DNA from 2 places in the Corynebacterium sp. p3-SID1194 genome. Region 1 is predicted to be linked to the other one. Evidence: riboswitches for the same ligand, from Rfam matches in the RefSeq annotation. Region 1 holds a riboswitch; the other holds the start of a gene.

Evidence for each region. Region 1 has a riboswitch for cyclic di-AMP ahead of M3G19_RS10570 (resuscitation-promoting factor Rpf1 domain-containing protein). Riboswitches for the same ligand answer to the same signal wherever they lie in the genome.
Region 2: another riboswitch for cyclic di-AMP. It lies ahead of M3G19_RS03470 (C40 family peptidase); the one in region 1 lies ahead of M3G19_RS10570 (resuscitation-promoting factor Rpf1 domain-containing protein).

Annotation. Positions count from the first base shown of each region.
Region 1 covers NZ_JALXWY010000021.1:18,190-21,588, forward strand. Annotated here, with positions in the region: gene M3G19_RS10560 (DUF2771 domain-containing protein) at 1-268, shown strand, start outside; gene M3G19_RS10565 (cold-shock protein) at 293-676, opposite strand; cyclic di-AMP (ydaO/yuaA leader) riboswitch at 978-1,169, shown strand; gene M3G19_RS10570 (resuscitation-promoting factor Rpf1 domain-containing protein) at 1,180-1,896, shown strand; gene M3G19_RS10575 (YeeE/YedE thiosulfate transporter family protein) at 1,974-3,399, opposite strand, start outside.
Region 2 covers NZ_JALXWY010000003.1:35,872-39,270, forward strand. Annotated here, with positions in the region: gene M3G19_RS03465 (NlpC/P60 family protein) at 1-923, opposite strand, end outside; gene M3G19_RS03470 (C40 family peptidase) at 1,177-1,932, opposite strand; cyclic di-AMP (ydaO/yuaA leader) riboswitch at 1,944-2,124, opposite strand; gene M3G19_RS03475 (cytochrome bc complex cytochrome b subunit) at 2,500-3,399, opposite strand, start outside.

The sequences.
Region 1 (3,399 bases):
TGAAAATATCCGTCTCACCGTGCCCGACGAAGTCTCTCAGCAGCAATGGACGGTGCTCAGCATTTACGACGACCCGGCCGCGAATACTGAGCGCACCTTCACACCAGGCGAAGCCACCGAAGTGGATATTCCCGTGACCACCCAGCATGACGGCAACGACACCAATCTCGTCGTCATGGAAGTCTCTGCCCTGCTCATCGGCGCAGACGATAAAGGCGAAGAAACCCCCGTCATGGCCACATGGGCGTTCACGACGGAGGCTGAATAAGGGGCGGGTTTTAAAGCTCCGCGCTTAGGCGTCGAGCTCCTTGGCCACTGCGCGGAGAATTTCCGCGATCTGGCGGGACTCCTTACGCTCCGGGTAGCGGCCTGCGTCGAGCGCCGGCTGCACCTGAGTCTCAAGCATGGACATCACATCTGCAAGCATGCTGCCCAGTTCCTCCGGCTTGCGGCGGTGCACCGGGCGGCGGCGCGGCTCGTCGAGCACCTTCACGCGCAGCGCCTGCGGCCCGCGACGTCCTGCGGCGAAATCGAATTCGATTCGCTGTCCCGGGAAGAGCTCGTCGACGCCGTCGGGCAGCACGTTCTTGCCCACGTAGACGTCCTCGTCCCCTGGGTTAGAAGCGAAGCCGAAGCCCTTCTCGGCATCGAACCACTTCACTTTTCCTACTGGCATGCGCGATCACCACCGATAATCGAAAGAATTCAAAGAGTTCAGTGTAGCGCGACGGCCCCCAACCGCCTAGTCGCCCGATCGGCGACACGCCAATGGTAACGATTGTGCGGTACGTCACGAAAACACCTTTTTTGCAGGTGAAGGCCCCCAAGCTACAGATCCTGCGAGTCACACTGTTCACATGCATCACAAATCGTGCCGAGAACGTGACTCAATCGTTATAAACGGTTACAGTTCTTGCCATGCCCCTAGACGGGCGTGACCTTTAACGCTGCCAGCCACGTTCAGTTTTGTCCGGCCGGCATGAAAACCGATGAAAGTACACAAGTACATAGGACAAAAGCGGGGGACCCACCCAGCACCGCACGAAGAACGCGCGTGCACCGCGGAAGAAATCCGCTTGGGGTGAAGCCGCCGACGATGCGGCCAGGTGTGCGAAAGACCTCAGCCTGAACCCGACAGCTCACCTCGCAGACGTACAACAAGAGAGGAAACAGCCCAACATGGGACGTCACAGCAAGCAGAACCGTAACCTGACCACCAAGGCCGTCGCTGGCGCTACCGCTGCCCTGGCCACCACCGCCCTGATCAGCCCGATCGCTTCCGCTGCCCCGGATTCCGACTGGGACCGTCTCGCACAGTGCGAGGCTGGCGGCAACTGGCACATCAACACCGGCAACGGCTACTACGGCGGCCTGCAGTTCAACGCAGGCACCTGGCGTGCTTACGGCGGCGGCGAGTTCGCTGCCCTGCCGCACCAGGCAACCCGCGAGCAGCAGATCGCTGTCGCTGAGCGCACCCTCGCCGGCCAGGGCTGGGGCGCATGGCCGGCATGCTCCGCTCGCCTGGGCCTGCGTTCCGCTCCGACCCCGCGCAACGTCTCCGCTAACAAGCCGGCACCGAAGCCCGCTCCGAAGCCGGCTGCTGCTCCGAAGCCGAAGCCTGCCCCGAAGCCGGCCGCTAAGAAGAGCACCGAGCTCGAGGTCGACGCGGTGTACACCTCCATCACCCGCGAGCTGAACAACCGTGGCATCGCCGTCCCGGCGCGCGTCACCGCAACCTACAAGGCCAACCGCAACGACTACAACGCGTTCTACCTGGCTAACAAGACCCTGATCGACGCTGTTCTCGCTGGCGACACCCAGGGCATCGCTTCCGCGGCCCAGGCCAACTTCAACGACTACGTCTCCGGCCTGCAGCAGCAGTACGCCGCCCGCTAATCAGATTTAGCGCGCCGACGCTAAAGAGCGCCCGCCCCGCTTTGGGGCGAGCGCTCTTTTTCTATGCAGAATCAGCCTTATTCCGCGGCGTCTTTCACCACGGAGATCTGCCAACCGGCATTCTGGTTCTGCACGAAGTCCTTCACGCCATGGCCGTTGTCGGCGGCCCACTGCGGGATGGATTCAGTTGCCTGGGTGCAGTCGAAGTCGATGATGAGCTCTTCGCCGGAGTTGAGCTCCGACATCGCCTGCTTTGCCTCGATGAGCGGGAACGGGCAGACATCGCCGAGGGTGTCGAGGATGTAGCGGCCCTCCCCCAGCGGACGCGCCGTGGTGTCCTGTTTCGGCTTCGTCTTCAGACCGACGCCGCTGGACGCGGAGACGATATTGAATTTCGGCGCCTCCTCAACCTCGGACTGGCGGGGCTCAACGCCCGCGAGTTGCGGTTCGCTAATGGATTCATCGGTGGTGTACACACCGCCTGCCCCCTTGGCAGCACCCTGCTTCACCCCGGACGGCTTCAGCCACAGCTTCGCACCGACGAAGACGCCGAGAGCGATGAACGCCATTGCGACCCAGCCCTGGTAGCTGAACAGGGAGGTCTGCACCATTCCGTTGCCGACGGTGCAGCCACCGGCCAGGGATGCGCCGACACCCATGCCGATACCACCGATAATCGCGCGGACGGACGTGCGGCCGTCCGGAACGCGGATGCGGAATTCGCCGGCGACCTTCGCGGCGATGTAGGAGCCGACAAGGATGCCCAGGACCAGCAGGGTGCCCCAGTTGAGGAATCTCCCTTCACCGGTGGTGATGTAGCTCATCAGGTGAGCCGACGGAGTGGTGATGCCCAGGCCGTCGTTGCGGCCGGTCGCCGCAGACAGCGGCCAAGCGAGTACGCCGAGTAGACCGACGACAGCACCAGCGGTATACGGGTGCAGCGGCTTGCGGTACCACGGCTGCTCCAGAGTCACCTTCGGCTTTGCGGCATCACGGGCAAGGTAGCGCTGCGCAATGAAAGCGGTCGCGAGCGCGAACGGGATCGCAAACCACCAGGCTGACACCCCTAGGGTCTGCGGCAGTGTCGTCCACCCGGTGTCCCATTCCTTCAGCTTGTCATTGAAGCCCGACAGGAAGCCGCTCTTCATCGCGGCGGCGGACAGGCCGTAAAACAACAACGCGAACCACGAGCCGACCAGACCTTCGCCGGAACGGTACCAGGTGCCCGATGCGCAGCCGCCGGCGAGAATGATCGCCAACCCGAAGATGAAGCCGCCGAGCGCCACAGCGAGCGGCGCGAAGGTGCGGTACTCCGGCGAAATGACGCCCAGCGATGTGAGCGCCGCGAGGCCGATCGCGTGGACAGCGATAACGATGAAGAACGCGACGAGACCGCGGCCCTGCTTTTGCAGGAAGACATCGCGCAGCATGCCCGTCACGCAGAATCGGCCGCGCTGCATGACGATGCCGAGCGCCGCGCCGACCGCCAAGCCGGTCAGAATC
Region 2 (3,399 bases), on a different contig from region 1:
TAGTAGCCGATGATGTCGCCGGGCTGCAGCTCGGACATAGACACCGGAGTGCCGCCAGCGAGCTGGGCGCTGGAGGTACGCGGAATGGACTTGCCGTTCTGCTGGTACGCCCAGTACATCAGGCCCGAACAATCGAACTGACCCGGGCCCGCAGCGCCCCAGCCGTACGGCGAACCGATCTTGGACAGCGCCGAGCCGACAACACCGTTCGCGGCCGCGGACGGCGGAACGTTGAGGCTCACCGGTCCGTTCTTCGCCTCCCAACGGGAACGCTGCTCCGGTGTGAAGGCGTCCACGCGCTTCTCCACATCCTTGACCTTGTCATCGAGGTCGCGGCGCTCGCGCTCCAGTTTCTTGCGCTTGCCCTCAAGCTCGGACTGGCGGTAATTCGCCACTGCCACCGCGATATTCGCATCGGTCGCGCGCTGAGCAGCCCGCTGGTTAAGCCGCTGCGACTCGTCGAGCGTGCGCTGCGCAGAACGGGACAGAGAGCCGAGGTACGCTGCCCGGTCAATAGCTTCCTGCGGATTCGCCGATTCCAGCGCATTCACATTCGCGTCATTCGACAGGTTGCGGTACTGAACGCGCGCACGGTTATCCACTTCGCCCTGTGCACCGTCCTGAGCGTCAGCGGCCTTGCGGGCATCACGCCGCGCGTCGTCCGCCACCTTCTTCAGCGATTTCACCTCGCGCTCGCCCTTGGCGATATCGTCTTCGATCGCCTTGACTTCCTCAGCCTTCGAGGTGGCCTCGTCCGAGATCTCGCTCATCTGCTTGATCAGGTCGTCGACCTCATCGGCCTGGGCAGGCGTGGCAAAGCCGCCTGCTGCGATCGCCGACGCGAGACCGGCGGCGGCAAGCGCTTTCGCGGTGCCATTGAAGCAACGAACGCTCACACGGGAAGAAGCGCGGTGCGTACCCATCACGGGAACCTCTTCTTTCAAAAACGCAGACGTCCCCCACGCGCTGTGGGGCCGCAGCAAAGGGTGAAAAGATTACAAACCTGTAACAAAACTAATCCGCAAACAGTCGCAGGTCAAACGCCCAGAACGGGTGGGTTCCGTTACTGAAACAGGTGTGATCAAAGTGAAAAACGAGATAGAAAATCGGCCGCGCACACCCCGTGGTTGCTGCGGGGTGCCGCGGCCGGTTGAACGCTTTTAGAAGCGTTGCGTCCTAGAAGCGGACTGCCGAGTGGATCGGCATGTAGTTCAGCGGACGGTAGCCGACCGGGGTGCCGGAGTTCAGCGCGTCGATGATCTGGCCGTTGCCAGCGTAGATAGCAACGTGGGAAGCGCCGCTGTAGTACACGACGATGTCGCCCGGCTGCAGGTCGGAGATAGCGACATTACGACCAGCGGAAGCCTGAGCGCCGGAGGTACGCGGGATCTGCTTGCCAGCCTGAGCGTAAACCCAGGAGGTGAAGCCGGAGCAGTCGAAGGCGTTCGGGCCAGCTGCGCCGTAGACGTACGGGGAACCGATCTTGGACTTCGCGATGGACACGATGCGCTCGCCCTGGGACGGCTTCGGCTTCGGTGCCGGCTTCGGAGCAGGCTTAGCAGCAGCTGCACGGTACTCGGTCTGAGCCTTCGCCGGGGCGTACTTAGCCTCGACGCCTGCGATCCATGCGCTGAAGCCCGGAACGTTTTCGACGCCCGGAACGTTCTTCACAGCGTCGATGGCTGCGCGGACATCCGCACCCTTGTCAGCCTTGCCGGCGAGGGACGGGATCCACTGATCAATACCCGGGACGCTAGCGATTCCCGGAACGTTCTCGATGCCCGGAACCTCAGCAGCAATACCGGAGTTCGGGACGGTGACCTGAGCCGCGTTAGCGGTGGCCGGTGCAAAAAGGGTTGCGCCCGCGACGATCGCGGAGGCGGTAGCGATGCTGCGCTTTGCAGTCGCGTTCTGGCGGCGGTGCTTAGCCATGGACAATCTCCAATATCTTCCAGTGTTGCCTACCGGGTTAGCTGACGGGTTCGGTGCAGGAAATCACCTTTGGGATGCTCCGGCGCACTCGGTGCGCGCTCCTTGCTTCCCGTTCACCCCAGGAAACGTTTTCGGTTCCCCGGCTTCCATCCCCGCCATGGGGGGCGGAGTGAAATTCGGCTTAATGTTCAGATGTCTTATCGCTTGCGCCTCTGTGGCCACAAGGTCTCAGATAGGTTACGAAATGGACACGGACATTGTCTAGCGACGCGCCCGTTATCAATTCGTAATTTTCATCGGTGCCTTCGGTGAAGGCGATTTGTCACCATCTAGATTCCCGGGAGAAACTTTCTTCAGGCAGCCAAAATCAAGCCTGACCTGCACAGTTGTCATCTGTGAACGCGTTGCGTAACCCCTACCCAAGAGACCCTATACCCTCAAAAATTTTAGTGTGACGCTCATCACACCGTTACAAAAACGCTACAAACGCGAAGAAACCCCCTTCCCTGACCCGGACTGAACCGGACTCAAACGGAAGGGGGTTTTAAGCGCTGTTGCGCCTAGATTCTACTTGCGCTTGCGTTCAATAGCGCCAGCATCACGGTCGGAAGCGTCCTTCTCGGCCTCGAGGGCGCGGAGGGTCTCCACCTCCTCGTGGTGGTTAGCACGCTTGATCTCGTTGCGCTTCGCGGTGATCGCCGGGTCATCCGGCGAGAAGACACCGGAGGTCTCCGAGTCGGCGTAGCCGAGCTCGTTGAGCTGCTTCGGCACACGTGCACCGGCGTACTCCAGCGGCAGCTGGTGGCCGTCGGCGTCGACCGGGCCCAGCGGCTGGTGCACACCGACGAAGGCGCCGTTCGGCAGCTTCTGGATGATACCGGTCTCAATACCGTGCTCCAGCACCTCGCGGTCGCTGCGCTGCAGACCAACGCAAATGCGGTAGGTGATGAAGTACGCCAGCGGCGGCAGGACGATCAAGCCGATACGGCCGACCCAGGTCATCGCATTCAGGGAAATCTGGAAGTGGTACGCGAACAAGTCGTTACCGCCGGACAGCGTCAGGAGCAGGAAGAAGACCAGGCCCATGACACCGATGCCGGTGCGCACCGGAACGTCGCGCGGACGCTGCAGCAGGTTGTGGTGCGCATCGTCGCCGGTGACCTTCTTCTCGATGAACGGGTAGGTCAGCAGCAGGACGACCATCAGGCCTGCCAGCAGTGCGACCCAGAACACGCCCGGAATGGTGTAGTTGCCCAGGTAGAGCTCCCACGCAGGCATGACACGGGCGGCACCGTCAGTCCACAGCATGTAGATATCCGGCTGCGAACCAGCGGAGACCTGCGACGGGTTGTACGGGCCGATATTCCAGATGGCGTTAATGGTGGTGACACCGGCCATCAGAGCGAGAACGCCGAAGACCAGCATGCCGAAGCCCATGGCCTTCACGGCGAAGACCGGCATAATGCG